DNA from 3 places in the Pseudonocardia sp. HH130629-09 genome. Region 3 is predicted to be linked to each of the others. Evidence: riboswitches for the same ligand, from Rfam matches in the RefSeq annotation. Region 3 holds a riboswitch; each other region holds the start of a gene.

Region 1 (9,744 bases), 810 kb from region 3:
CGAGCTCCCGCACCGGCTCCTCGGTGCGCAGGGCCGCGTAGGCGGGGTGCGGGTCGGTCCAGAAGTCGCCCGAGAACAGGTCGTGCGTCTCGGTGCCGGTGGTGGTCAGCGCCATGGGTCCATCGTGCCAGCCAGTGGTAAGCGAGCGCTTACGTCAATCGTGTGACGGAGCACGCAGCCGGGTCGAGATCGATGTCGGCCGGCGACGGCCGGCCGAGGACGACCGACGCGGCCAGCGCGGCCAGCGCCGGCGCGGACTCGATGCCCGACCCGCCCTGCCCCGCGACGAAGAAGAAGCCGGGATGCTCCGGGCGCGCACCCAGCACGGGGGCACGGTCGGGGGCGAAGGTCCGCAGCCCCGCCCATGCGGTCCGGACCGACCGCAGCCCCAGCGTGGTAGCCGGACCCACCCGGTCCAGGGCGAGGGCGACGTCGAGCTCGTCGGGACGGGCGTCGCCCGGCTCGGCCGGGGTCTCGTCGGCCGGGGAGACGAGCACCGTGTCCGCCTCGGCCTTGAGGTACCAGCGCTCGGCGGCGTCGACGACCATCGGCAGGACGGCGCCGTCGACGGTGAGCACCGACGGGTCGGCGACCGGGCAGGCCGCGATCGTGCGCCGGTAGGGGGTCAGCCCGGCACCGGGCACGCCGGCGAGTGCCGCCACCGCGTCGGCCCAGGCGCCGGCCGCGTCGACGACCGTCTCCGCCCGCACCCGGTGCCCGGCGGCCGTCGTGGCGGTCCAGCCGGAGCCGTCCCGCTCCAGCGCGGCCACCCGGGCCCCGCGCAGCACGGTGCCGCCGCGGGCGCGCAGCCCGCGCCGGTAGCCGTCGTGCAGGGCGGCGGTGTCCACGTCGCAGGCACCGGCGGTCCACGCGGCCGCACGCGGAGCACGGCGCAGCACCGGCACGCGTCGCCAGGCCTGCGCGGGGTCCAGGGCGACCGGGGCGCCGGGCTCGCCGTGCTGCTCGCGCACCGTCGTGGCGAGGTGGTCGGCGGCCAGGTCGTCGTCGGCGACGTGCAGGACCGGGCGCGGGCTCAGCAGCGGTGGTGTGCCGAGCAGCGCGGGCAGTGCGGCGAACCGCGGGCCCGAGGCGTCGATCAGCGCGCGGAACGGACCGGAGCCGTGCCCGGGGATGTAGGTCGCCGCGGAGCGGGCGGTGGAGTGGACCGGCAGGTCGTCCTCCGCCTCGGTCAGCACGACCCGGGCGTGCGCAGCCAGCTCCCACGCGACCGACACCCCCGCGATGCCGCCGCCGATCACCAGCACGTCCGCCGTCACCGTGCCCGCCGTACCCATCCCCGCCGCACCCATGCCCGCGACGATAGGGCGGCGGCGCCGGGGAAAACCGGTGGCACCGGTCGGGGTCGTCGTCGTAGCGTCGCCGCCATGCTGATCCGGTTCCTCTGAGCGACCCGCGCGGTCGATCCCCGCGCCCTCCGTCGCCGGCCCGTGACGTCCTCACCGGGCCCCGGAACCGTCGCCGCCCTCGCGCGGCCCCTCCGGCGTCCCCGCGCGTCACCAGCCCCTCTCACCCGGTCCGAGTCCGACCCGATGTTCCGAGGAGGTCGTATGCCCACGACCCGCCACACCACCGCCCACAGCGCAGCCCACAGCACGGCCCACAGCACGGCCCACAGCACGGCCCACAGCGCAGCCCGACCGACCGACGGGCCCGCGGATCCCGGTCCCCTGACCGGCACGACCCGGCCCGACACGGCCGGCGGGGCGACACCCGGCGGAGCCACCGCCGCCGCACCCGCCAACCGCGCCGAGCGCCGTGCGGCCAAGCGCGGCAGGTCCGGCTCGCCGGGCGGCCCGGCGGCACCGCGCACGGCGGGGCCGGCCCCGCAGGCCCGCCCGGCCCACGTCCGCACGGACTTCGCCGCCCGCCGCAGCGGCTGACCGCACGGGGAGCGCGGACCGGGCACCGGAGACGCCGACGGGCGACCGTCGGCGTGCCCGGTCCGTGATCACTCCCGGCGGCGCGCCCCGACCGGGGTGCGACGTGGGAGGCTGGACGCCGTGACCGTCACCGTCTGGTGGGCCGCCCCGGCCGATCCCGGCGCCCGCGCCGACCTCGTCGCGCTGCTGGACGCCCACGAACGCGAACGGCTCGTCGCGCTGCGACGGCCCGAGGACCGCGCCCGCTACCTCGCCGCGCACGCGCTGGCCCGGCTGGTGCTCGCCGAGCGGCTCGACGCCGACCCCGCCGAGCTGGTCCTCGACCGGACCTGCCGCTGCGGGGAGCCGCACGGCAAGCCCCGCCTGGCCGGGCGCGGCGACGACCCCGGCTTCTCCCTCACCCACTCCGGCGCGCTGGTCGGTGTCGCGGTCGGGACCGGGCCGGTCGGCGTCGACGTCGAGGCGCACCGCCCCCTGTCCGGCCTCGACGGCCTGGTCCGGCACGCCCTGTCCCCCGCCGAGCTCGCCGCGGGGACGCCCGACGGGACCGGCTTCCTGGTCACCTGGACCCGGAAGGAGGCGCTGCTCAAGGCCACCGGCGAGGGCCTGTCGAGCCCGATGGACGCGATCACCCTGTCCCCGCCGCACAGCCCGGCCCGGGTGCTGGACTGGACCGGCACCGCCGGGAGCTGGTGGGTCACCGACGTCCCCACCGGCCTCGACGACCACCCGGGCGCCGTCGCCGGGGCGGGACCGGTGGCCCCGGCCGTCACCGTCGCCGACGGCGACGCGATCCTGTCGGTGCGCCGGGGCACGATGCACGGGTGATGATGGAGTGACCGCGGCGGCCGACCGCTGGGTGCTGCACCTCGACATGGACGCGTTCTTCGCCTCCGTCGAGCAGCTCACCCGGCCCACCCTGGCCGACCGTCCGGTCCTCGTCGGCGGCGCGGGACCGCGCGGCGTCGTCGCGGGGGCGAGCTACCAGGCCCGGGTGTTCGGGGCCCGCTCGGCGATGCCGATGGGCCAGGCGCGGCGGCGCTGCCCGCACGCGACGGTCCTGCCGCCCCGGTTCTCCCTGTACAAAGCGCTGTCCGAGGAGGTCATGGCCGTCCTCGGCGAGTTCTCCCCCGTGCTGGAGCCGGTGTCGGTGGACGAGGCGTTCGTGGAGCCGCCCGACCTCGTGGGCGCCTCTCCCGACCAGGTGCGGGAGTGGGGCACCCGGCTGCGCGGCGCGGTGCACGACCGCACCGGGCTGCCCGCCTCGGTGGGCGCCGGGTCGGGCAAGCAGATCGCGAAGATCGCCTCCGAGCTGGCCAAGCCGGACGGGCTGCGGGTGATCGCCCACACCGAGCAGGCGGCCGTGCTCGACCCGCTGCCGGTGCGGTCGCTGTGGGGCATCGGTCCGGTCTCCGGCGAGGCGCTGCGGAAGATCGGGATCGAGACGATCGGGCAGCTCGCCGCGATGGACGCCCGCGAGGTCGCCGGGGTGCTGGGCAGCGCGATCGGGTCCGAGCTGCACCGTCTCGCCCGCGGCATCGACGACCGTCCGGTCGCCCCGCGCGGTGCCGCAAAGCAGATCAGCGCGGAGACGACCTTCGACGCCGACCTGACCGCGATGAGCGCGGTGCACACCGCGGTGGAGTCGATCTGCGTCGCCGTGCACCGACGGCTGGTCACCGACGGTCGGACCGCCCGCACCGTCACCGTGAAGGCACGGACCGGGGACTTCACCACCCACACCCGGTCGGAGACGACCCCGTTCGGCACCCGGGACCTGGCGACCCTGGTCGCGGTGGCGCGACGGCTGGCCGAGGGCGCGGTCGGCGAGGGCGGGGTGCGGCTGCTGGGCGTGTCGGTCTCCGGCTTCGGCGACGAGCCGCCGCTGGCCCTGTTCGACGCGGTGCCCTCGGAGAACGGTTGGACGACGGCCTCGGCCCTGGACCCCCCGCCCGCGGCCGACGCCCCGGCCGGCGCGGCGGGGGTGGCCGTGCTCGACGCACCACCGGACACCGACGCGACGACGAGGACGGGCGCGACCGCGGGGGCCGACAGTCCTGCGGGGGCCGGCGGTACCGCGGGGGCCGACGCGACCACGGGGGCCGGCGACGTGCCCGGCCAGGGCCGCCCCGACCGCGAACCCGACCCGGACCGGCCCTGGCGCGCCGGCGACGACGTCGCCCACCCCGAGCACGGCCACGGCTGGGTCCAGGGCGCCGGGCACGGGCGGGTCACCGTGCGCTTCGAGACCGCCTACACCGGGCCCGGCCGCACCCGCACGCTCGACGCCGCCGAGCCCGACCTCACCCGGGCCGACCCGCTGGGCAGCTGGCGGGCCTGAGCGCGCCGCCCCGCCGGCGGGCTCAGCCGATCAGCGGGCTGCGGTGCGGCGGCGCGACGCGGCTGCCCTCGGCGACCCGGGCCCGCAGCGCCGGGACGGTGCGTACCAGCCCGTCGAGGACCGCACCGAGCGCGGCATCGGCCGCGGGCTCGCCCCCGACCAGCAGCACCGCGCGGCCGGCGGGACCGGCGGCGGCCCAGGCCCCGATCCGGGCGACGGCGTCACACGGGGTGACCGGCTCGACCCGCCACGCCTCGGCGTAGAACAGGGCCGTCGACTCGGCCTGGGGGAAGGCGAAGACGGTTTCGGCGTCGGCCAGCAGGTCCGCGACGTGGGCACCCGAGCGGGGTGCGCCGTCGCCTGACGGATCGGTACCGAGCACCACCAGGTCGTGGCTCATCGCATGTCCTCCTCGAGGGTCCGCGCCCTCACCAGTGGGAATCCGCGACGACGGGCAGTGTCCTGGCTCCCGGATCCCCACGCCCTCCCCGGCCTTCCCACCCTCGCGGGCGGTGGCACCGGTGTGGGGAGGGCACTCCCCGGTGACAGTGGCGGGACCGCGCCGGATTCGCACCGGCTTCCTGTTCCGTCGTCGTCGGGGAGCCCATCACGCGACCGGGTCAGTGGTCAACCGTCCCCCGCCCCGCCCCCCCCCGCAGATGGTCGAGCAGGTCGTGTTCGGCGAGCGTCCCGAGCAGCGGCCCGTCCGGCTCCCGCACGGGCAGCGCGGCTCCCCGGTGCGCGGCGAGCACCCCGAGGACGTCGTGCACCGGGGCGACCGGGTCCAGCGCGGGCAGCTCCGGGCCGGACGGGGTGCCGTCGGCGGGACGCATCACGTGGGCGACGACGACCCGGCGAAGCGCCTCGTCGGTCGGGGTGTCGGCGGCGAGGTCGATCCCGCGTCGCAGCAGCTTGAGCGTGTAGGTGTTGTCCCGCGACACCAGGTTCGACAGGCCGGTGGCCAGGACGACGGCGGCCATCAGCGGCAGGATGAGGGCGTAGTCGCCGGTCAGCTCGAACACGATGAGCACCGCGGTGATCGGGGCGTGCGCTGCCCCCGCGAACACCGCCGCCATGCCGACCAGACCGAACGCGCCGGGGTGCAGGTCCAGCGCCGGGAACAGGGCCGCGGCGGCGTAGCCGAAGGCGGTCCCGGCGGTGCCACCGACGAACAGCGACGGCGCGAACACACCGCCGGACCCACCGACGCCGATGGTGAGGCTGGACGCGAGGATCCTCCCGACGACAAGCAGGAGCAGGAACCCGACGACGTACCGGCCACCGATCGCGGCCTCCAGTACGGGGTAGCCGACGCCGTACATCTGGGGCAGTGCCAGCAGCAGCGCGCCGAGCAGCAGCCCGCCGACGGCCGGGCGCAGCCACTCCGGGCCGCGCCAGACGGCGTCACAGGCGTCCTCGACGACGTAGAGGATCCGGGCGAAGGCCCAGCCCAGCAGCCCGGCGAGCAGCCCGAGCAGCGCGTAGAGCGGCAGCTGGGCGGGGCTGCCCAGGTCGAAGTGCGGCAGGGTCAGGATCGCGCGGCCGCCGGCGATCACCTCGGCGACGACGTTCGCGACCACCGAGCTGATCACCAGCACGCCGAACGCCACTGCGCCGAACGACCGCAGGATCAGCTCCAGGCCGAACACCACCCCGGAGATCGGGGCGTGCCGATGCAGATACCCGACGCGAGCGCCTTCACCGCGGCGACGGTGGCCGGGATCCGCCCGCCCCTGCGCGCGACGGCGAACATCACCTCGGGCACCCCGTGCCCGCGCGCCTCCGGGGCGAACCGCTGGACCAGTGGGCCGTACACCAGGCCGCCGAGCACCGGGGCGATCAGCAGGAACCACACGCCCAGCCCGGGCAGGTGCGGCGAGGCGACCCGGCCGGCGTCGGAGAAGTCCTCCCGCCCGGTGACCAGCCAGGTCACGCCGAGGATCAGCTCGTGGAACAGCACCGACCCGATGCCGGCGCCGATCCCGATGACGGTCGCCCGACCGACGAGCCCCGGCCGGGTGCCGACGAGCGCGCTGTGCAGCGCGCGGACCGCGGTCACCGCGCACCGCCCTCGGCGGGCACCGGCGCGACGGCCCAGTCGGTCTCGCCGACCTCGCCCGCGGCGTCGGCGAAGCGGCGCAGTGCGTCGCGGACCGCGGTGCGCTCGGCGGCGGGCAGCATCGCGAGCAGCCGGTGCATCTCGGCGCGGCGCAGCCGGGTGACCTCGTCGACGAGCGTCCGCCCGGCGGGGCTGAGTGCGAGGGCGACCTCGCGACGGTCGTCGCCGGTGCGGGTGCGCACGACGAGGCCGCGGCTCACCAGCCGGTCGCACATCCGGGTCGCCGTCGACGCCGACACGGTCAGCGCCGTGGCCAGGTCGGCCGGGCGCCGGGTGCCGTGCTGGGCCAGCACGACCAGCGCGCGGTACTGCGGCAGGGTCACCTCGCCCGCCGTCGGGCCGGCCTGCTCCCCCACGGCGGCCAGGGACCCGGCCACCACGGAGAGCATCGCCCGGCTCGCGGTCATCACCGCGTCGACGACATCGTCGATCTGATCGGCAGCACCGATCTCGTCGGTCACGTCGCCAATGATTGCACACTGCAAGGTTGCAGTGTGCAATCAGGTCGGCGCGGGTCAGCGGGCGACGGGCGCCTGCAGACCGGCGACCGGCCCGATCACGACGATCGCGGGCGGGCTGATCTCCTGCTCGGCGGCGACGCGCTCGGCGGTCTCCAGCGTCGCGCGGACCGACCGCTCGATCCGCGTGGTGCCGTCCTGCACGATCAGCACCGGGGTGTCGGCCGGGCGGCCGTTGGTGATGAGCGCCTCAGCGAACTTCCCGAGCCGCTCCACGGCCATCATCAGCACGATCGTGCCGGTCATCCGGCCCAGCGCGGTCCAGTCGGTCAGGCTGCGCGGGTCACCCGGTGCGACGTGCCCGGAGACGACGACGATCTCGTGTGCCACCCCGCGGTGGCTCACCGGCGTCCCGGCGACGGCCGGTGCGGCGAAGGCGCTGGTGATGCCCGGGACGACGGTCACCGGGACCCCTGCCGCGGCGCACGCCTGGACCTCCTCGAACCCGCGGCCGTAGACGAACGGGTCGCCGCCCTTGAGGCGCACCACGAACTTCCCGGCGCGGGCGTGCGAGACGAGCAGCTCGTTGATCCGCTCCTGGGCCATGGCGCGGCCGTAGGGGATCTTCGAGGCGTCGATGACCTCGACCTCGGGGGACAGCTCGTCGAGGATGTCGCGCGGGCCGAGCCGGTCGGCGACGACGACCTCGGCGCGCGACAGCAGCCGCCGGCCGCGCACGGTGATCAGCTCCGGGTCGCCGGGGCCGCCACCGACCAGCGCGACACCGGCCTGTGGGGGCTCGGCCGACTCGTCGACGACGCCGGCGGCCAGTGCCTCGACCAGCGCGGTGCGCACGGCCGCGGACCGCCGGTGCGCGCCCCGGGCCAGCACGCCGACGGTGAGCCCGTCGTAGCCGCCGGTGGCGGGGGTGACTGCGGTGCCCCGGTCGCCGTCGTCGGCGCGGACGCAGAACACCCGGTCCCGCTCGGCCTCGGCGACGACGGCGGCGTTGGTCTCCGGCTCGTCGGTGGCGGCGATCGCGTACCAGGCCCCGGCGAGGTCGCCGTCGGTCCAGCGGCGGGCCGTCCAGGTGATCTCCCCGGCCGAGGCCATGCCCTCGACTGCCGGGGTGACCTCGGGCGAGACGACCTCGACGACGGCTCCCGCCGCGATCAGGCGGGCGACACGTCGCTGGGCGACCTGTCCCCCGCCGACGACGACGGCCCGGCGGCCGGCCAGGTCCAGCCCGACCAGGTACTGCTCGTGGTGCGCGTTCAACGACGTTCCTCTCCCGGACTCCGACGCCCGGTGGTGGCAGCGGGTCCCTGCGCCGGGCCCCCGCTCGACGGCGACGTCGGACGATAGCCGGGACCGCATGTGTCGCAGGAGCCCCCGGAGGGCAATCCCACATCCGCCGCCCGGGCGGCCACGGCGACCGTGACGCCCTGACCAGCGGTCTTGCCCACGATCAGCTGGGCTCCGTCGCCCGCGGCGAGGAGCGCGGCGGCCTCTGCGACCGATGGGGCCCCGACGGCCGCGGCGACCCGGGCATCCGGCCTCGCCACCCCGACCACGGCCAGTGCGGCCGCGGCGAATCCGTGCGGTTCCCGCGGTGCGACGGCCGCCAGCAGACCGGGTTCGGCGACCCGCCGGTCCAGGGTGGCGACGACGGCGTCGCCGAGCTCCAGCCCGTGCTCGGCGGCGACCCGGTCCAGCAGCGCACGCACCGCGGCCTCGGGGGTTCCGGGGCGCAGCCCCACCCCGACCGTGATCACCGGTCGTGGAGCGGAGAGCTCGGCACGCGGACGGTCGGCTCCACGACCGATGATCATGCGAACGCGGCCGGGGCGGCCCCGGCCCGGGTGTGGCGTGCCGCCGCGACGAACCGGGCGACGGCGCCGGGCACGCCGGCCGGGTGGGTGTGCAGGAACGAGGCGTGCACCCGGTCCTCGACGTAGCCCTCCGGCTCCCCGCCCCGCCACGCCCAGGCCGGGGCCGCACCGGCCCGCGGGGTGACCGCGCACCGGTGGAACTCGTGTGCCCCGGCCCGCTCGCCCGCCGCGAACAGCGGCGACGCCGACACCGCGACCGCGTCGCGGTAGCCGAGGGTGAGCCGTGGGGTCATCCCCGCCGACGCGTCGAGGACCCCGCACATCGGCGTCCCGTCTAGGTCGCGGCACAGGTAGAGCAGCCCGCCGCACTCGGCGTGCACCGGCGCCCCGGACGCGGCCAGCGCCGCGACCTGCGCCCGCAGCGGTGCGTTGTCGCCGAGCGCGCCGACGTGCTCCTCGGGGAAGCCGCCGGGCAGCACGAGCGCGGCGGTGCCCGCCGGGAGCGCGGGGTCGCGCAGCGGGTCGAAGGTCGCCACGTCGGCGCCGGCCGCGGTGAGGAGCTCGGCGTGCTCGGCGTAGCCGAACCCGAACGCGGGCCCCCCGGCGAGCGCGACGAGCGGCCGCTGCCCCGCCGTGCCGCTCGTGCCGACCTCGGCGGCCGGGTCCCAGACCGGGCCGGCGGGCAGCGGGCGGGCGAGTGCGAGGACGGCGTCGAGATCCACGTGTGTGGCGACGAGCTCGGCCATCGCGTCCACCGCGGCGGTCGCGGCGGTGCCGTGCTCGGCGGCGGTGACCAGGCCCAGGTGCCGCGAGGGCACCGCCAGCTCGGCCCGTCGCGGGACGGCGCCGAGCACCGGCAGCCCGACCTCCTCGGCCGCGGCCCGGCAGACGTCGGCGTGGCGCTGCGACCCGACCCGGTTGAGGATCACCCCCGCCACCTGCACGGACTCGTCGAAGCTGCGGAACCCGTGCAGCAACGCGGCCAGCGACCGGGACTGCCCCCGGACGTCGACGACCAGCACCACCGGTGCCCCCAGCGCGGCGGCGACCTGCGCGGTGGACCCGGCGCCGTCGGCGATGCGGCCGTCGAACA
Region 2 (9,744 bases), 930 kb from region 3:
ACGCGCGGTCGTTCTCCGGGGTGCCGGTGCGGAAGTCCGGGTCGGACAGCGCCTGGGTGTAGCGCAGCGCCCAGGCGTCCTTTTCCGTGATCGACGGGACGGTCCGGTAGGCGTTGAACAGCTCGCCCTCGTCGAGCCCGAGCGACTCGCACACGTACTGGAACGTGTGGGTGTGCACCGCCTCCTCGAACGACTGCCGCAGCAGGTACTGCCGGCACTCGGGGTTGGTGAGGTGGCGGTAGACGGCGAGCACGATGTTGTTCGCGACCAGCGACTCGGCGGTGGCGAAGAAGCCGAGGTTGCGGGTGAGCATCAGGCGCTCGTCGTCGGTGAGGCCGCCGGGGGAGCGCCACAGTGCGATGTCGGCCTGCATGGCGACCTCGGTCGGCATCCAGTGGTTGGCGCAGCCGGCCAGGTACTTCTCCCAGGCCCAGGTGTACTTGAGCGGCAGGAGCTGGTTGACGTCGGCCCGCGCGTTGATCATGCGCTTGTCGTCGGCGTCGATCGGGGCGGCGCCGCGGGCGATCTCGCCGAGCCCGCTGGTGTCGGCGCCCGTGTGCCGGTCGGTGGTCGGGGTGCTCACTGGCAGGCCTCGCAGTCGGGGTCGTCGACCGAGCAGGCGGCGCCCGGGTCGAGATCGGGGGCGGTGACGGGGACCGCGGGCACGGTCGCCGCGGGCGACGGCGCCGGGGCCGCCGAGGCCGGGGCGGCCGCGGGGGTGCTGGGCACGCCGGTCAGTCGGCCGTCGGTGCCGGTGAGGGTGGACTTCTCGACGGCCGTCGCCGCGCGGGTGCGCAGGTAGTAGGTGGTCTTGAGGCCCGAACGCCAGGCCAGGCGGTAGAGCTCGTCCAGGGCGCGGCCGCTGGGGAGGCCAGGTAGAGGTTCAGCGACTGGGCCTGGTCGAGCCACTTCTGCCGGCGCGACGCCGCGGCCACGAGCCGGCTCGGCTCGATCTCGAACGCGGTCGCGTAGAGCTCCTTCAGGTCGGCGGGGACCCGGTCGATCTCGGCCAGCGACCCGTCGAAGTACTTCAGGTCGGCGACCATCACCTCGTCCCACAGCCCGCGCTCCTTGAGGTCGCGGACCAGGTGCGGGTTGATCACGGTGAAGTCGCCGGACATGTTGGACTTCACGTACAGGTTGAGGTGGATCGGCTCGATCGACTGCCCGACCCCGCAGATGTTCGAGATCGTCGCCGTCGGGGCGATCGCGAGCACGTTGGAGTTGCGCATCCCCTGGGTGCGGACCTTCTCCCGCAGCGTGTCCCAGTCCAGCGTGGACGACCGGTCGATATCGAGCTCGCCCTCGCCGCGGGCCGCGGCCAGCAGGTCGAGCGAGTCCAGCGGCAGGATCCCGCGGCTCCACAGCGACCCGTCGAAGCTGGCGTAGCGGCCGCGCTCGGCCGCCAGGTCCGACGACGCGGTGATCGCGTGGAAGCTCAGGAGCTCGGCCGAGGTGTCGGCGAACTCGACGGCCGCGCCGCTCGCGGGGGCGATGCGCTGGACGAACAGCGCGTCGGAGAAGCCCATCATGCCCAGGCCGACCGGGCGGTGGCGCAGGTTGGACCGGCGGGCCTCGGGGATCGTGTAGAAGTTGATGTCCACGACGTTGTCGAGCATCCGCACCGCGGTCGTCACCGTGCGGCGGAGCTTGTCCGCGTCGAGCCCGTCGCGCGTGACGTGCGCGGCGAGGTTCACCGAGCCGAGGTTGCAGACAGCGACCTCGCCCTCGTCGCCGGCGCGGGTGTTGAGGGTGATCTCGGTGCACAGGTTCGACGAGTGCACCACCCCCGCGTGCTGCTGCGGGCTGCGCAGGTTGCACGGGTCCTTGAACGTGATCCACGGGTGCCCGGTCTCGAACAGCATGGTCAGCATCCGCCGCCACAGCTCGACCGCGCGCACCGTGCGGTGCACCCGGATCTCGCCGCGTGCCGCGGCCGCCTCGTACTCGCGGTACCGCTGCGCGAACGCGGTGCCGTAGAGGTCGTGCAGGTCGGGCACCTCGTCCGGGGAGAACAGGGTCCACTCGGCGTCGGCCTGCACGCGGCGCAGGAACTCGTCGGGCACCCAGTTCGCGGTGTTCATGTCGTGGGTCCGGCGACGGTCGTCGCCGGTGTTCTTGCGCAGGTCGAGGAACTCCTCGATGTCGACGTGCCAGGTCTCCAGATAGGCACACGCCGCGCCCTTGCGCTTGCCGCCCTGGTTCACCGCGACGGCCGTGTCCCCGGCGATCTTGAGGAACGGCACCACCCCCTGGGAGACGCCGTTGGTGCCGCGGATGTGCGCGCCGAGGCCGCGGACCGGGGTCCAGTCGTTGCCGAGCCCGCCGGAGTACTTGGCCAGCAGCGCGTTGTTCCGGTAGCCGCCGAAGATCGACTCCAGGTCGTCGTCGACGGTGGTGAGGAAGCACGACGACAGCTGCGGCCGGGTGGTGCCGGAGTTGAACAGCGTCGGGGTCGAGGCCATGAAGTCGAAGCTCGACAGGACCTCGTAGAACTCGATCGCCCGGGCCTCGCGGTCGATCTCGCGCACCGCCAGTCCCATCGCGACCCGCAGGAAGAACGCCTGCGGCAGCTCGAAGCGCACGCCGCGCTCGTGCAGGAAGTAGCGGTCGTAGAGGGTCTGCATGCCGAGGAAGCCGATCTGCAGGTCACGGTCCGGGCGGATGGCGGCGGTGACCCGGTCCAGGTCGAAGGTCGCGAGCTCGGGGTCGACCAGGCCGATCGCGATGGCGTGGCGCAGGTAGTCCTTCGTGTAGGGCGCGTACCGCTCGGTCATCGTCGCGTGGTCCGGGGTCTCCCGGGTGCCCGCCAGGCGCGAGACGGCTTCGGCGCGGAGCCGGTCCAGCAGCAGCCGGGACGCCACCAGGGAGTACGCGGGCTCGCGCTCCACCAGGGTGCGGGCGGCCAGGACCAGGGCCTGGGCCAGCTCGTCGGCGGTGATGCCGTCGTAGACGGTGCGGTCCAGCTCGGCGAGCACCGGCTCCGGCGCGACGTCGGCGATGCCGTCGCACGCCTCGCCGAGCACCGCGGCGACCCGGTCACGGTCCAGCGGGGTCCGGCTGCCGTCGGGCCCGGTGACGTGCACGACCGGTGCGTCCGACGCGCGGTCCCCGCCGTCGCGTTCCCGGGCCCGTGCCTGCTGCTCGCGGTAGAGCACGTAGGAACGGGCGACCTTGTGGTGGCCGCCGCGCATCAGGGCGAGCTCGACCTGGTCCTGGATCTGCTCGACGTGCACGGCGTGCGCCGGGTGCCGGGTCAGCGCCGCGACGACCTGGTCGGTCAGCCCGGCCACGAGGTGGTGCAGCCGCGATGACGTCGCGCCCGAGTCCCCCTCGACCGCCAGGAACGCCTTGGTCGTCGCCACCGAGATCTTCGTGGCGTCGAACCCGGTCTCGGAGCCGTCGCGCCGGATGACGCGCAGGGTCGGGGGTGCTGTTGCCGGTGCAGCGGTGGAAGCCGTCACGGGCTCTCTCCTCGCGAGTCGCCGTCGCCTCCGGGGCGGGCGCGGTGCGAGGAGGCGGCGGGTCGGCGTGTCGTCGGCGGCCCACCGCACCCTGGCGCCGTCCCACGAGGCCCCGGAGCAGCGCGCACCGGTCGGTACGCGCACCGGTGGCAGGTCTTCGGACTCACGGGCGCACTGCTCACACCTACTGGCTGTCGCTTCCCGGGATCACTCCCAGTGCTGTTGACGGCGGTCGTTCCCGTTCACCGCTGCGGGGCAGTCCCGGATTCCCACCGGGTTCCCTCTTGCCTCACCGGCCCGTGCGGGCCGGTGAACCACCAGCGCTCCGGACACTACATCTGGTGCTTCAGTGCACGCGAGCCCCCTATCGGTTCCGGATTCGGCGCTCGCCGGGTCACGCACGGTGAACATCGCCGGGTCACCGGCCCGGCGGTCCCTTCCGCCCACCGGGCCACCCCGATACCGTCGGCCATACTGTTGCCATAGATGTGCAGGAGAGTGCGATGACCTTCGGAGCCGACCTCGACGCCGCGCACTGGCTGCGCCGGTGGGACGCCCAGCAGGAGCGCTACGTCCCCGACCGCGAGGAGCTGTTCGCGCTGGCGCTCGACGTCGTGGCCCGGCTCGCCGGCACGCCCGGACGGGTGCTCGACCTGGCCTGCGGGCCCGGGTCGTTCGCGGCCCGCGCGGCGGCGCGCTGGAGCGGGGCCGAGGTGGTCGGCGTCGACGTCGACCCGGTCATGCTGGAGCTGGCCCGGCGGACCACCGGTGAGCGCGTCCACTGGGTCGACGCCGACCTGTCGGGTCCGGGGTGGGTCGCGGCCGTCGGCGGGCCGTTCGACGCGGCCGTGTCGGCGACGGCGCTGCACTGGCTGCCGGAGACCGCGCTGCCCGACCTCGCGGCCCGGCTCGCCTCGGTGCTGCGCCCCGGCGGGGTGTTCGTCGACGTCGACACCCTGCTCGCCGATCCGGCCGCACCCCGGCTCGCCGCGCTCACCCTGGAGCTGCGGCACGAACGGACCGACCGCGGCCTGGTGACCGGCGAGGACTTCCGCACCTGGTGGGACGCCCTGGCGGACGAGCCCGGGCTGGACGGGCTGTTCGCCGAGCGCGCGCGGCGCTTCGCGGACCGGCCCACCGGTGGCTCGTCGCTGCGGGCCTGGGAGGACGCGCTGCGGGGCGCCGGGTTCGTCGAGGTGGCGACCCTGACCCAGGTGTTCGACCGGCGGACGCTGGTCGCGATCCGCTGACGCTCAACCGGCCGCGCGGCCCTCCTCGGAGGCGCGCAGCCCGGGGACGAACACGTGCGGGTCGAGGGCCGGTGGCCGCGGTGCAGCACCCGGCCCGCCCGCGCGGACCCATGCGGCGACGGCGTCGGTGGCCGTCGCGTCGAGCACGGCGCGCAGCCATACCGGCCGCGCCCCGGCGCGGCGGGCGCCCGGTGCCGGCGCCACCACCACGACGTCGGAGTCCGCGCACGGGCCCAGGCACTCGCTCGTCCGGAACCGGGCGTGCCCCGCCGCGCCGCCGGCGAGCCGGTCGAGCAGTGCGTCGTGGTGGGCGCGTTCGAGGTCCGGGTGCTTGCGGCCGGAGCCGCAGCAGCAGCCCCGGCAGACGGTGACGGCGGGGAGCGCGGACATGGCCCGACCCTACGTCACGACTGACGGACTGTTCAGGTGTCGGGGATGTCCGCGGCGACGACGAGGTACCCGGCGTTCGGTCGTACCGCCTCCCCGCGTCGCTCACCCCGTCGCGACCGGATCGGGTGTCGGGAGGACCCGGCCGTCGGCGACGGTCACCACCCGGTCCGCCGCGGACACCGCCACCGGATCGTGGCTCACGAGCACGACGGCGAGCCCGTCGCCGCACGCCCGGCGCAGCTCGGCCAGCACCAGCGCGCGGTGCTCGGCGTCGAGCGCCGAGGTCGCCTCGTCGGCGACCAGCACGGCGGGCCGCGCCAGCAGCGCCCGCGCCACCGACGCCCGCTGCAGCTGCCCGCCCGACAGCCCGCCCGGCCGCCGCGCCGCGACGTCCCGGGCCACCCCGAGCCGTGCCAGCAGGGCGGCGGCGTCGGCGTGCGCGCCGGCGCGGGACCGGCCGTGCAGCAGCACCCCCGGCCGCGCGACCTGGTCCAGCACCGGGCGGTGGTCGAGGAACGCCGACCGGCAGTCCTGGTGGACGTACTGCACCGGACGCCGGGTGCCGGCGCCGTCGACCCGCACCGTGCCCGCGGACGGCACCAGCCCGGCCAGCGCGCGCCCGAGCGTCGTCTTGCCCGCCCCGGACGGCCCGACGACGGCGACGAGCTCACCCGCGGCGACGTCCAGGTCCACCCCGGTCAGCAGGTCGACCCCGCCCGCGGTCCGCACGCCCAGTCCGCGCACCGCGAGACGGGCCGGTGCCCCCTCGGCGTCCCCGCGCGTGTCCGGCCCCGCCGCCGTCGCGGGGAGGTCGGCCGCGTCCCCGCGGGCGGTGACCCGGCCGCGGTCGAGGGCCACGAACCCGACCGGCGCGCGGTCGCCGAGTGCGTCGTCGAGGCGGCGCACGGAGTCGAGGTCGTGGGTCAGCAGCACCAGCGCCGTACCCCCGGCGGCGAGCGTCGCGAGCCGGTCGACCACCGCGCGGGTCGTGGCCGGGTCGAGGCCGGTCGTCGGCTCGTCCAGCACGATCACGGCCGGCGCGGTGACCAGGGTCAGGGCCAGCGCCATCCGCTGCTGCTGCCCACCGGAGAGCTGGTGCGGGAACCGCGTCGCGAGCTGCGGCTCGTCGCCGAGCCCGGCCCGGTCCAGCGCGTGCCGGACGGCGGCGGCCCGCGCGTCGCGGGCGGCCCGGCCACGGCCGTGCACGGTCGCGGCGAGCTCGTCGAGGACCGGGCCGGCCCGGCGCACCGGGTCCAGCACGATCCCCGGGTGCTGCGGCAGGTGCCCGACCCGCCCGGCCCGCGCCGCCCGGACGGCCCGCGGATCCGGCCCGACGAGCTCGGTGCCCGCAACGCGCACCGAGCCCGTGGGGCGCACCCCGGTGGCGGCCTCGCCCAGCAGGGCCAGGCCGAGCGTCGACTTCCCCGCCCCGGACGGTCCGACCACCGCGAGCACCCGGCCCGCGTCCAGCGCCAGGTCCACGCCGTCGAGCAGCACGGCCCCGTCGGCGGTGGTGGCGCCCAGCCCGCGGACCTCGAGCACCGGCGCGTCCCCGCCGCTCACACCACCGCTCCCGTCCGGTCGGCGAGCCGGTCGACCAGCAGGTTCGCCCCGGCGGCCAGCGCGACCAGCAGCCCGGCGGGCACGAGCAGTGCGGCCGGCGCCAGGAACAGCGACGACGAGTTCTGTTCGATCACCACCGCCCAGTCCACGGTGTCCGGCGGGAGCCCCACCCCGAGGAAGCTCGCGCTCGCCAGCAGGGTCAGCACCATGACGCCGCGAGTGCCGGCGTCCACGAGCACCGGGCCCGCCACGAACCGGCCCGTCTCGACGACGTGGATGCGCCACCACGGCTCCCCGCTCTGCGCCATCGTCTCCAGCGCGACCCGCCGCGACGGTGCGCCGGCCGCGCTCCGCACGATCCGCACGATCGCCGGGAGCTGCAGCACCGCCGTCCCCGCGACGAGCCAGCCGACCCCGCGCCGCCCGGTCCCGGCGAGCACGAGCAGCACCAGCAGCGACGGCAGCACCAGTAGCACGTCCAGCGCCCGCTGGGTGAGGTACGCGGTCGTCCGGCGGGTCGTCGCGGCCAGCACCAGCCCGACCGGGACCGCCACGACGTAGGACACCAGCAGCGCGCCCACCGTCAGCGCGACGACGGTCGTCCCACCGGTCAGGGCGAGCTGCAGGACGTCGCGGCCGAGCGCGTCGGTGCCGAGCGGGTGCCCGGGCCCGGCGGGCTGCAGGGCCCCGCTGCCCGCGGGTACCGGCAGCAGCGGCGCGAGAAGTGGCCCGACGACGGCGCAGGTCAGCGGCACCCCGACGAGCACGGCGGCGACGGTGGTGGTCACGGGGGAGCTGGTCACCGGCCCTCCCCGCGAACGGGGGTGAGCCGGGCGGCGGCCACGTCGGCGGCGAGGTTCACCGCGATCGTGACGACGGCGGCGACCAGCACGTAGCCCTGGACCAGCGGCAGGTCCCGGTTCTGCACGGCGTCGACCAGCCCGGCGCCCATCCCGGGCAGTGCGAACAGCGACTCCACCACGACGACACCGCCGAGCGTCCCCTCGACGACGCGGGCGAGCTGCTGCACCGAGGGCGCGACGCCCCCCGGCAGCACATGCCGCAACAGCACGACGCGCTCGGGCAGCCCGAGGCGGCGCAGGTGGGTCACGTGCGGCGCGCGGTCGGCCTGCAGCACGCCCTGGCGCACCTGCCGCGACAGCCAGCCCAGCTGCGCGGCCACCAGCACCGCCACCGGCAGCACCAGCACCTGCGGGGTGAGCAGCGAGCCGCCGCCGGCCGTCGCCGGGAACCAGCCGAGCTGCAGCGACAGCAGCCCCACCAGCAGCAGCCCGACGGCGAACTGCGGCGCGGCCTGCAGCGCGGAGACCACCGCCGTCGAGATCCGGTCGGCGGGCCCGCCCGGGCGGCGGCCCGCGGTCGCCCCGACGGCGACGGCCAGCGGTACGGCGATCGCGATCGAGAGCCCGCCGAGCAGCAGCGTGCCGCCCAGCCGGCCGGCGATCTCGCCGGTGACCGGGCGCCCGGTGACCAGCGAGGTCCCGAGATCGCCGGTGAGCAGGCCGCCCACCCAGTCGGCGTAGCGCTGCAGCGGCGGATCGCCGGTGCCGAGCTCCTCGCGCAGCCGCAGGACCTGCTCCGGCGTCGCGTCCGGGCCGAGCACGATCTCGGCCGCGTCCCCCGGCAGCGCCGTGGTCAGGACGAACACCAGGGTCACCGCGGCGGCGAGCTGCAGCGCGGCGACGCCGGCCCGGCGCCCGGCGGCGCGCCGGCGGCGCCGGGGCGGTGCGGGCGAGGCCGCCGGCGCGGCCGTGGTCACGGGGTCGCGGCCTTGTCGAAGCGGGCCCAGAGGTGGCTGTTCGGGCGGGCGGCCTCGATCCCGGTGGTGCCCGCGGCGACGCCGACGTTCCAGTTGCTCGTCGCCCACACCAGAGCGCCGGAGCGGTCGCGCAGCAGGGTCTGGACGCGCTCCAGGTTCGCGCCGCGGGCGGCCTCGTCCGGCTCGGCGACCGCCGCGGCGAACAGCCGGTCGATCTCCGGGGAGACGTAGCCGGTGTAGTTGCTGTTGCGCGAGGTGGTGAGCCGCCGGCGCCCGACGAGGTCGGGGATCGGCAGCGACCCGGTGCGGGTGAACGACGCCACCCCGGTCTCGCGGACGGTCGCGAAGTAGGTGGGGGCGTCGAGGGTGCGGGGCGTCGCGCGCAGCCCGATCTCGGCGAGCTGCTCGGCGACGAGGGTGGCGGCCGGGACGAAGTTCGGGTCGCTGGCCGAGGTCTGCAGCTCGACGGCCAGGTCCTGCGCGCCCGCCTCCCGCACGAGCGCCCGGGCGCGCTCGACGTCACGGGTGACCTGCGGGATCGCGGTCGGATAGTACTGCAGGTCGGGGCCGCCGAACAGGTCGTTGCCGACCTGGCCGGTGCCGAGCAGCACGATCCGGACCAGCGCCTCGCGGTCGATGCCGATCCGGACGGCCTCCAGCAGCCGTGGGTCGGAGAACGGTGCCCGGTCCACGCGCAGGTTGAGGAACTGGCTGGTGGACTGCGGCGCGGACAGCAGCGTCGCCCGCCCGGCCTGCTGCTCGATCTGCCGTGCCCCGGCGGGCCGCAGGTCGTGGGCGTAGCCGACCTGACCGGACAGCAGCGCGCCGAGGCGGGCCTGCTCGTCGTCGATGGGGACGAACTCCAGCTCCGGCGACGGCGGCGCGCCGTCCCAGTAGGCGTCGTTGCGGGCGTAGACCGCGGCCCCGCCCGGGGTGAACGAGACGTACCGGAACGGTCCGGTCCCCACCGGGGCGGTGAAGTCGGTGGTCCCGGCCTTGACGATCTCGGTGCCGGGTGCGCCGAGCCACAGTGGGAAGGCGAAGTCGGGGGCGGTGAGGACGATCTCGACGTCGCGCCCGGTCACGCTGCTCGCGGTGTGGTCGACGCGGGCGAACAGCGACGCGGCCGACGCCGTCGTCGCCCCGTCGGTGATCCGGCGGAGCGTGTAGAGCACGTCCTCGCCGGTCAGCGGGCTGCCGTCGTGCCAGGTTGTCCCGCGCAGCCGGATCCGCCAGCGGGTGCCCGTCGGGTCGGGCTCGACGGCCTCGGCGAGCCGCATCTCGGCGGTCATCTCCT
Region 3 (9,744 bases):
TACGCTGGTACCCATCGCCGCCGGCTACGCCGTCGCCCACTACTTCTCCCTGCTGGTCTTCGACGGCCAGCTGCCGTTCGTGCTGGTCAGTGACCCGTTCGGAACGGGCGCCGATCTGTTCGGGACCGCCGGACGCGCCGTCGACTACACCGTCGTCGGAGTGGGTGCGATCGCCGCCGTGCAGCTGGGCGCGATCGTCGCGGGACACGTCGTGGCCGCGGTCGCCGCCCACGAACGGGCCCTGCGGCGGTTCCCGGCCGGAGTCGCGCTGCGCGTCCAGTACCCGATGCTGGCGTCGATGGTGATGCTCACGTTCGGTGCGGTCGCCCTCGTCCTGGCTCCGTGAGCGGACCGCGGGACGCCCCTCGGCGGTCCGCGACGGTGGCGGCCGGGTGCCGGGGAGCGAGCAGGACGGCTCCGGCACCGTCCCGGTCTGCGGCGGCGACCACCCATCCCCTGCGTCGCAACCACGGCCCGGCACCGGCGAGGTCGCGACCGCACAGGTCTGTCCACCCGCCGCGCGGGCGGGCCGGTGTGAGCACGGCGTCGACGACGACGGACCCGACACCCGACGAGCGGTGTCCGACGGACACGGCAACACCGGCGAGCTCGGGGCAGCCCGCGAGCCACTCCTGGTAGCGGTCCGGGCCCAGCGCCCGCAGGCCGGGCGACGCGCGAACCGGCCGTTCCGCCGGTGAGTGCCGGGTCAGGGCGCACCCGACGACCTCACCTCGCACGGACGCGGTCGCCAGCGTCGAACCGGAACGGAACGCCGCCGGGTCCCAGACGTCGCCGAGCAGGTCGGAGACGGCGCAGCGGACATCGGCGTCCAGATACGGCACCGACACGTCGGCGTACACGACGACGTCGAGAGCCCTCCGCACCACGTCCCGACCGTACATATTCTCAACTGAAGAAGCTAGCAAGCATTATAGTCAACGTGATTCACTGAGCCTTTTTCAACCTGACCAGCGAGCTTCTGCGTCAGGAGATCGCGAAGGTTGCAGCGCAACTGCTCTGACCCGAATCCGCGAGTAGCGCTGGTGTCCGGACTGGGGAGATGGCGATAGGTGCCCGCTGACCTGCGATGATCGTGTTTGCGACGACACGACATTGCGGGTTGAGAGGACACCTATCAGGTGCGAACAGTACGCAAGCGACGCCCGCGGTGTGCGCGGGTGCGTCTCGGCGCGCCGGACGCGGCGCTGACCAGGTTCTCCGGGCTGGCCGCGGTGACCGAACTGATCGACCGGCTCGGGATCATCGACAAGCTCGACGCCGCGGTCGGGCCCATCAAGGACCGCGACCGCGGGTGCAGCGCCGGGCAGATGCTGGTCGGCATGTCGGCGGCGCAGCTGTGCGGGGAGGACTTCCTGGTCGGGCTGGACCGGCACCGCGCCGACACCGCCGGGCAGGCACTCACGCCGGTGCCGGGGTTGGCGTCCACGACCGCCGCCGGGCTCGCGCGCAAGTTCATCGAGGGGCAGTGGGCGGCGGTGGAGACCGGGCTCGGTGACGTGCACACCACCGCGCTGGACCTGCTCGCCCAGGTCGACCCGGACCGGGCCGAGCAGCTGACGGCGGACGTGACGATCGATCTGGACACCACCGATGTCGAGGTTTACGGCCGGCTCAAGCAGGGCGTGGCGTTCAACCACCAAGGCCAGCGGGTCGCCCGCCCGCACGTCGCGACCTGGGCCGACACCGCGGTGGTGCTGGCCGCTGACCTCGGTTCGGGCCGGGATGACCCCCGCGCCACCAGCGCCGAGCTGTTCTACCGGGCGCTGGCCGCGCTCCCCGCGCAGGCGCGGGCGGGGCGAGTCCGCGTGCGTGCGGACGCGGGCTACTTCGCCGGGCAGCTCGCCCGCGCAGCCCTGTTCGTCGGCGTGGAGTTCGCCATCGGCGCCCGACGCATCGCGCCGCTGTGGCGCATCCTCGACGGCGTCGCGGCCGACGGGTGGACCGACGCGATCGACATGACCGGCGCGCAGGTCGCGGTGGCCGACTATTGCCCGAACTGGTGGCCCGCAGCGACCCAGCTGCTGATCCGTCGGGTCCGGCTCGACCTGGACCACGGCCAGGTCTCCGGTGACCCGCGAGCGCGGCGCCGACGCACCCTGCACCCCGCCCAGCGGGCGCTCCCGCTCGACGACCTCGCTACGGTGGCCAAGGTCGACGGGGTGTTCGCCTACTCGTTCATCGTGACCAACCTCGACGTCTCCACACCTGCCGCAGCCGCGCAGGCCGAGTACTGGTACCGCCACCGCACGAAGGTGGAGAACCTGTTCCGCGACACCAAGCACGGCGCCGCGCTGCGCCACCTCCCCTCCGGACACCTCGCGGTGAACCGAGCCTGGATGTGGGGCGCACTCCTGGCCGCCACCACCAGCGGGTGGCTGCACCACCTCACCGCCCGCACCCGCGACGGGCGCCTGGTCGGGCACGGCGTCCGCGGCGGCCAGGCCATGATCGCCACCCTGCGCCGGCGGCTGATCACCATCCCCGCCCGCCTCGTGCGCCACGCCCGCGGCCTCACCCTGCGCCTACCACCCGGCGAGCACCTACTCGCCGAGGTCCTCGCCCGCGTCCGCGCCCTGCCCGCTCCGTCCTGACCCGGCCGCACCGGCCCCGACCAGCACAGGAACCCGCCACCCGAGGCGACACTCGGGCCGCCCGCTTGCCCACCACCCAACTCCCGACCCAAGCAACATCAACTTTGGCCGACCAAGATCAGCTCATAGCCTACTCGCGGATTCGGGTCTGACCACAGCTGCACAGGTCACCGGCTCGCCAGCTCGGCGTCTGCACCCACACAACCAGGCCCCTGAGCTGCCGGAACGGCAGGTTGAAAAAGGCTCACTATGAGATATGAGCGCGAGCCCCCATGACGCCCACCGCCACCTCGGAGTCCTCCCGTCGTACCCGTTCTACGGCGGGCCGCCGGTCAACCCCGACATCTCCGCTCGGGCAACCGTCCGGATGCTGCAGGACGACCTCGACGCGGAGGGCACCGAGCTCGCACTCGCCATCCCGAACTACGGGGTCCCGGACGCGTCGGCATCGTTCGCCCTGAACGAGCTCTGCCTGGAGGCCGCAGCCACCGACGAGCGGATCCGCGCCGGGATCTGGGCCTCACCGCGGCCGCAGGACGCCGAGATGACGACGTCCGCGCTCGCGCTCGCCCGCGAACCCGGCGTGAAGGCAATCAAGATCAGCTTCCTGCTCGGTGGCCGGGCGTCCGACGAGGCCTGCCGGCCGCAGCTGGACCAGATCTTCGCGACCGCCCGCGAGCTCGACCTCACGGTGCACGTCCACACCTCGCCCGGCGGCGCGTCCGACGTGGACGAGATCGGCAACCTCGTGGACTGGTACGCCGACGACGTGCGCCTGCACCTCGTGCATCTCGGCGGTGGGATGAGCGGGCACATCAAGCTGATCGGCAGCCGGTTCTTCGACTGGATCGAGGCGGGGAAGAAGGTCTACACGGACACGAGCTGGGCGATCGGCTTCGCACCGCGCTGGATGGCCGCCGAGATCGAGCGGCGTGGCATCGGCGCCGACCGCCTGCTGTTCGCCAGTGACGAGCCGTGGGGCGACCGGGCGGGCGAGCTCGCGCGGATGACGGCGGCGACCGGCGACGGCGAGCTCGCGCGTACGGTTCTGCGGGGCAACGCCGAGGCTCTCTACGGCTGAGGTCCTTGGTGCTCACTGCAGGTGACACGCCCGAGGTGTAGGGGTATCGAATGCGCACCTGCCCCAGATGTAGTGTCCGCTGCGCTGGTGGTTCACCGGTCCGCACGGGCCGGTGAGGCAAGAGGGAACCCGGTGCGAGTCCGGGACTGCCCCGCAGCGGTGAGTGGGAACGACCGCCGTCACAGGCACTGGGAGCACACGCTCCTGGGAAGCGACGGCCAGTAGGAACGAGTACGGCGCCCGCGAGTCCGAAGACCTGCCACCGGTGCGCGCACCGTCGGTGCGCGCCGCTCCGGGGCCCCGAGGGAGGGCACCAGGGCCGGTCGCGCCCGCGTGTCCGCCCATCCTCCCCACCGGTCGTGGAGCGACGGTGACTCGCGAGGAGAGGGTCCGTGACCGCTACCACCGCTCCCCCAGCCTTACCCGAATCGATATCCCGGGCGACGCTGCGGGTGATCCGCCGCGACGGCTCCGAGACGGAGTTCGACGCGTCGAAGATCTCACTGGCCATGTCCAAGGCGTTCCTGGCCGAGGACGCCACCATGAGCTCGTCGCGGCTGCGCCACCTGGTCGGCGAGCTGACCGACCAGGTCGTCGCGGCACTGGGACGGCACCCGACGCCGGCCGTGCACGTCGAGCAGATCCAGGACCAGGTCGAGCTGGCGCTGATGCGCGGCGAGCACCACAAGGTCGCACGCTCCTATGTGCTCTACCGCGACGAGCACGCCCGGGCCCGCGGCGAGGGTGGGGAAGCCCCCGCCGCATCGGCCGCCACCGTGCACGTCACCCAGCCGGACGGCACGCGCGTCCAACTGGACCGCGGTCGCGTCCGGACCGTGCTCGACGAGGCCGTCACCGGCATCGCCGACGTCTCCGCCGACCCGGTCCTCGACGAGCTCGACCGCACGGTCTACGACGGCATCACCGCCGACGAGGTGGCCCAGGCACTCGTGATGGCGGCGCGCACGCTCGTCGAGCGCGAACCCGACTACTCGCTGGTCGCCTCCCGGCTGCTGATGGACCGGTTGCGCGCCGAGGCCGTGTCACACCTCGCCGGCACCGGGCAGGCCCCGGACCAGGCAACGATGGCAGATCGGTACCCGTCCTACTTCCGGGACTACCTGAGGCACGCGATCGCGACCGGTCTCGTCGACCCGGAGCTCGCCACGTTCGACCTGGATCGGGTCAGCGCGGCGCTGCGCCCGGAGCGTGATCTGCAGATCGGCTTCCTCGGCCTGCAGACGCTCTACGACCGCTACTTCCTACACGAGCGCGGCACCCGCTTCGAGCTACCGCAGGCGTTCTTCCTGCGCGTCGCGATGGGCCTCGCGGCCCGCGAGATCGACCGCGAGGCCCGGGCGGTCGAGTTCTACGAGCTGCTGTCCTCGTTCGATTTCATGGCGTCGACGCCGACGCTGTTCAACTCGGGGACGACGCGACCGCAGCTCTCGTCGTGTTTCCTCACCACCGTCGACGACGACCTGAACTCGATCTTCCAGGGCTACCGGAACAACGCGCTGCTGGCCAAGTACTCGGGCGGGCTGGGCAACGACTGGACCCCGGTCCGCGGGCTCGGCGCGCACATCCGCGGCACGAACGGCGTCTCCCAGGGCGTCGTCCCGTTCCTCAAGATCGCCGGCGACACCGCCGTCGCGGTCAACCAGGGCGGCAAGCGCAAGGGCGCGGCCTGCGCATACCTGGAGACGTGGCACGTCGACGTCGAGGAGTTCCTCGACCTGCGCAAGAACACCGGCGACGACCGGCGCCGCACCCACGACATGAACACCGCGAACTGGGTGCCGGACGAGTTCCTCCGCCGCGTCGAGGCCGACGAGAGCTGGACGCTGTTCTCCCCGGACGAGGTGCCGGACCTGCACGACCTCTACGGGAACGCGTTCGCGGCCCGCTACAACGAGTACGAGGCGGCCGCCGGGCGCGGCGAGATCGCGGTGCACCGGACGGTGCGGGCGGTCGATCTGTGGCGGCGAATGCTGACCATGCTGTTCGAGACCGGACACCCCTGGATCACGTTCAAGGACCCGTGCAACCTGCGCAGCCCGCAGCAGCACGCGGGCGTCGTGCACTCGTCAAACCTGTGCACCGAGATCACGCTGAACACAGACGCCGACGCCGAGAATGGCGAGGTGGCGGTCTGCGACCTCGGATCGGTCAACCTCGCCGCACACGTGACGGCGGACGGGCTGGACGCGGAGAAGCTGCGCCGCACCGTCACCACGGCCGTGCGGATGCTCGACAACGTCGTGGACATCAACTTCTACACGATCCCCGAGGCCCGGCGGTCCAACCTGCGCCACCGGCCCGTCGGGCTCGGACTGATGGGGTTCTCCGATGCCCTGTTCGTGCAGCGGATCGCGCCGGGCAGCGACGCCGCGGTCTCGTTCGCGGACACCAGCGCCGAGGCGCTGAGCTTCCACGCCATCTCGGCGTCGTCGGACCTGGCGCTCGAACGCGGCCGCTACGCCAGCTTCGACGGGTCGCTGTGGAGCCGCGGGATCCTGCCGATCGACTCCCTGGAGCTGCTCGCGCAGGCGCGCGGCGCAACCGAGCTCGACGTCGACCGGTCGTCCACCTTGGACTGGTCCGCGCTGCGGGAGAAGGTCGCCGCGCAGGGCATGCGCAACTCCAACGTGCTGGCGATCGCGCCCACCGCGACGATCTCCAACATCTGCGGGGTCGGACAGTCGATCGAGCCGATCCACCTCAACCTCTACGTGAAGTCCAACATGTCCGGCGACTTCACGGTGATCAACCCGCACCTGGTCCGCGACCTCAAGGAACGCGGGCTGTGGGACGAGGTGATGGTCGCGGACCTGAAGTACTTCGACGGGTCGCTGGCCGAGATCGACCGTGTACCGGACGACCTGAAGGACCTCTACGCGACGGCGTTCGAGATCGACCCGCACCGGCTGGTCGAGGCCGCCGCACGCCGGCAGAAGTGGCTGGACCAGGCCCAGTCGCTGAATCTCTACCTCGCCGGTCCCAGCGGGCGCGCGCTCGACGAGCTCTACCGCCTGGCTTGGCGCAGCGGGCTGAAGACGACGTACTACCTGCGCACCCGGGCCGCGACGTCGGTGGAGAAGTCCACGCTCAGGGGCACCGACGGCCGGCTCACGGGCGTTCCGACGGCGCCGGCCGCCGCCCCCGCTGCCGTCGTCTCGGTGCCAGCCGGCTCCCCCGCCGCGACCGTCGCCGCCCCCGATCTCGACCCCGGCCGCGCGTGCCGGATCGACGACCCCGACTGCGAGGCCTGCCAGTGACGACCACCTCGGAGAACACCACCGGGCTCGGCGAGATCGAACGCGGCGCCGCGCCCGTCAACGCCGACGACAAGCGCATGATCAACGCCCGCTCGGACGTCAACCAGTTGCTCCCGCTGAAGTACCACTGGGCCTGGGACAAGTACCTGGCCGGCTGTGCGAACCACTGGATGCCGACCGAGGTCGCCATGCAGGCCGACATCGCGCTGTGGCGCACCCCCGGCGCGCTGACCGACGACGAGCGGCTGATGCTGGTGCGCAACCTCGGCTTCTTCGCCACAGCGGAGTCCCTGGTCGCCAACAACATCGTGCTCGCCGTGTACCGGCACCTGACGAACCCCGAATGCCGCCAGTACCTGCTGCGCCAGTCGTTCGAGGAGGCCGTGCACACGCACACGTTCCAGTACGTGTGCGAGAGCCTCGGCCTGGACGAGGGCGAGCTGTTCAACGCCTACCGGCAGATCCCGTCGATCACCGACAAGGACGCGTGGGCGCTGCGCCACACCCGGGCACTCTCCGACCCGGACTTCGTCACCGGCACCCCGGAGGCGGACCGCGCGTTCCTGCGCGACCTCGTCGCCTTCTACGTGGTGTTCGAGGGCATGTGGTTCTACACCGGATTCACCCAGATCCTGGCCCTGGGCAGGCGGAACAAGATGGTCGGCGTCGCCGAGCAGTACCAGTACATCCTGCGCGACGAGTCGATCCACCTGAACTTCGGCATCGACTGCATCAACCAGATCAAGATCGAGAACCCGCACCTCTGGACGCCGGAGTTCGTCGCCGAGATCCGGGAGATGTTGCACGAGGCCTACGAGCTGGAGGTCGCCTACGCCCGCGACACGATGCCCCGCGGGATGTTGGGGCTGACGGCCGAGTCGTGCGCGCAGTACCTGCGGTTCATCACCGACCGCCGGGCCGAGCAGATCGGGCTCGTTCCGTTGTTCGGGCAGACCGACAACCCGTTCGGCTGGATGAGCGAGTCGATGGACCTGCGCAAGGAGAAGAACTTCTTCGAGACGCGGGTGACCGAGTACCGCACCGGCGGCTCGCTGGAGTGGGACTAGTACTCCAGCCGCACTTCGTTAGCTGGGCTGTCTTCGTCGTCGGTAGTGGCTTTCGCGGGCTCGGTGTTGGTGACGGCGACGCCAGGTCGACCAGGCCCAGCCCACGGTGCGGGCGGGGATGTGGATCAGAGATGCCAGGAGACGTCGGATCTCGGCGAGGGTGAGCGGGATGAGCCCGCTGCCAGGTCTTTTGGGGCGATCGCCGCGGTGACCGAGAGGTAGGCGTGGGCGAGCATGGCCAGGGTGATGTGGCGGTACCAGGCGTCGTAACGCCGCACCTGGTACTGGTCGAGCCCGACCTCGTTCTTCGCGGTCTGGAAGCACTCCTCGATCGCCCACCGGGCGCCGGCGACCCGGATGAGGTCGTCGTCACTGGTGCCGGGCGGGCCTGCGCACAGGTAGTAGGCCAACTCCGGCTCGTCACCGGCGGCGATCTGGGTGTCGGTGAGGATCTGACGGCGCACCAGCAGCCAGCGCCCCCACCCGGCGGGCGCCTCCGGTGGCGGAGACAGGCTGGCCACGGCCCAGTCGTAGAGCCGCTCACCCTTCGCCCCGTCCCCCGCCGAGCGGCGCTTCCACGCCTGCTCCGGCGCGCGAGCGACCAGGTCGTCGGCGCGTCGTGACCCGGCCAGCCCGGCGATGTCAGCCTCGAGCGAGAGCGGGATCGACTGACTGCGGGGCACGGCGACGACGTAGCCGATCCGGCGCTTCTCGCACCAGGAGCGGAACTTGTAGTCCTGACCGTAGGCCTCGTCCGCAGCCACCCACGACGCCGGGACACCAGCGTCGAGGGCCCGGCCGAGCATCTGCTTGGCCAGCACGGTCTTGGTGGCGAACTCGACCTCGTCGGGCACCGCCGCAGCCCGGCAACGTTCCCGATCACCGGTCCACGACCTGGGCAGGTAAAGCTCACGATCGATCAACGTGCGGCCCCTGCCGCTGGCATAGGCGCAGAACACCCCGAGCTGGCAGTTCTCCACCCGGCCCGCAGTGCCGGAGTACTGGCGCTGCACCCCGGCCGACTTGGCCCCCTTCTTCAGGAACCCGGTCTCGTCGACGATCAGCACCCCGCCGGGCTCGCCGAGGTGTTCTGTGACGTAGTCCCGCAGGTCGTCGCGGACCCCGTCGGCGTCCCAAGCCGCCGAGTTGAGCAGCCGCTGCATCCCGTCCGGCGTCGTGTCACCGGCGACCTCGGCCAGCGTCCACCCGTTCTTCCCGGCCAACGGCGCCAACAATCCACGCACATACGCCCGCGCCCGACGCCGCGGCTCCGTCCGGAAGAACCGCCCCGCCACCAGCCCGAACAACCCGTCCAGGCCGCCGGCCCACGCCTCTAGGTCCTCCTCCACCTGCACAAGATCAAAGCCTAGCGCAGACCCACATCACGAAGTGCGGCTGGAGTACTAGGGTGTGTCTCCCAATGCGCGGAGCCAGGTGACGATTGCCTTCAGGACGGCGCCGCCGCGGAAGGTCAGGGCGAGCTTGTCGTAACGGGTGGCCAGCCCGCGCCACTGCTTGACGTGGCAGAACCCGCGCTCGACGACGTTGCGGTTTCGGTAGTCGACCGGATCGAATGCGGGCGGTCGACCGCCGCGTGAGCCCCGTCGTTTGCGGTGTCCCTGCTGGTCAGAGGGCTCCGGAATGACAGCGATGATCCGGCGCTCGCGCAGGTGCCGGCGGATCGCGCGTGAGGAGTAGGCCTTGTC

The links. Region 3 has a riboswitch for cobalamin ahead of XF36_RS04425 (ribonucleoside-diphosphate reductase subunit alpha). Riboswitches for the same ligand answer to the same signal wherever they lie in the genome.
Region 1: linked by a shared signal. The riboswitch ahead of XF36_RS07925 (hypothetical protein) and the one ahead of XF36_RS04425 (ribonucleoside-diphosphate reductase subunit alpha) in region 3 are both predicted to bind cobalamin.
Region 2: linked by a shared signal. The riboswitch ahead of XF36_RS00015 (ribonucleoside-diphosphate reductase subunit alpha) and the one ahead of XF36_RS04425 (ribonucleoside-diphosphate reductase subunit alpha) in region 3 are both predicted to bind cobalamin.

What each region holds. Positions count from the first base shown of each region.
Region 1 is NZ_CP011868.1:1,743,372-1,753,115, reverse strand. It holds gene XF36_RS07950 (cytochrome P450 family protein) at 1-115, opposite strand, end outside; gene XF36_RS07945 (NAD(P)/FAD-dependent oxidoreductase) at 150-1,310, opposite strand; gene XF36_RS07940 (hypothetical protein) at 1,569-1,901, shown strand; gene XF36_RS07935 (4'-phosphopantetheinyl transferase family protein) at 2,022-2,729, shown strand; gene XF36_RS07930 (DNA polymerase IV) at 2,776-4,242, shown strand; gene XF36_RS07925 (hypothetical protein) at 4,265-4,642, opposite strand; cobalamin riboswitch at 4,678-4,865, opposite strand; gene XF36_RS07920 (chloride channel protein) at 4,863-5,894, opposite strand; gene XF36_RS35140 (chloride channel protein) at 5,873-6,301, opposite strand; gene XF36_RS07910 (MarR family winged helix-turn-helix transcriptional regulator) at 6,298-6,822, opposite strand; gene cobA (uroporphyrinogen-III C-methyltransferase) at 6,877-8,097, opposite strand; gene XF36_RS07900 (cobalamin biosynthesis protein) at 8,094-8,594, opposite strand; gene XF36_RS07895 (cobyrinate a,c-diamide synthase) at 8,648-9,744, opposite strand, start outside.
Region 2 is NZ_CP011868.1:1,685-11,428, forward strand. It holds gene XF36_RS00010 (ribonucleotide-diphosphate reductase subunit beta) at 1-583, opposite strand, end outside; partial or broken gene XF36_RS00015 (ribonucleoside-diphosphate reductase subunit alpha) at 580-3,464, opposite strand; cobalamin riboswitch at 3,596-3,798, opposite strand; gene XF36_RS00020 (class I SAM-dependent methyltransferase) at 3,968-4,714, shown strand; gene XF36_RS00025 (hypothetical protein) at 4,718-5,104, opposite strand; gene XF36_RS00030 (ABC transporter ATP-binding protein) at 5,207-6,667, opposite strand; gene XF36_RS00035 (ABC transporter permease subunit) at 6,664-7,470, opposite strand; gene XF36_RS00040 (ABC transporter permease) at 7,467-8,447, opposite strand; gene XF36_RS00045 (ABC transporter substrate-binding protein) at 8,444-9,744, opposite strand, start outside.
Region 3 is NZ_CP011868.1:928,637-938,380, reverse strand. It holds gene XF36_RS04445 (hypothetical protein) at 1-346, shown strand, start outside; gene XF36_RS04440 (hypothetical protein) at 309-887, opposite strand; gene XF36_RS04435 (IS1380 family transposase) at 1,179-2,612, shown strand; gene XF36_RS04430 (amidohydrolase family protein) at 2,869-3,693, shown strand; cobalamin riboswitch at 3,765-3,971, shown strand; gene XF36_RS04425 (ribonucleoside-diphosphate reductase subunit alpha) at 4,086-6,971, shown strand; gene XF36_RS04420 (ribonucleotide-diphosphate reductase subunit beta) at 6,968-8,038, shown strand; gene XF36_RS04415 (IS701 family transposase) at 8,164-9,387, opposite strand; partial or broken gene XF36_RS30020 (IS5 family transposase) at 9,442-9,744, opposite strand, start outside.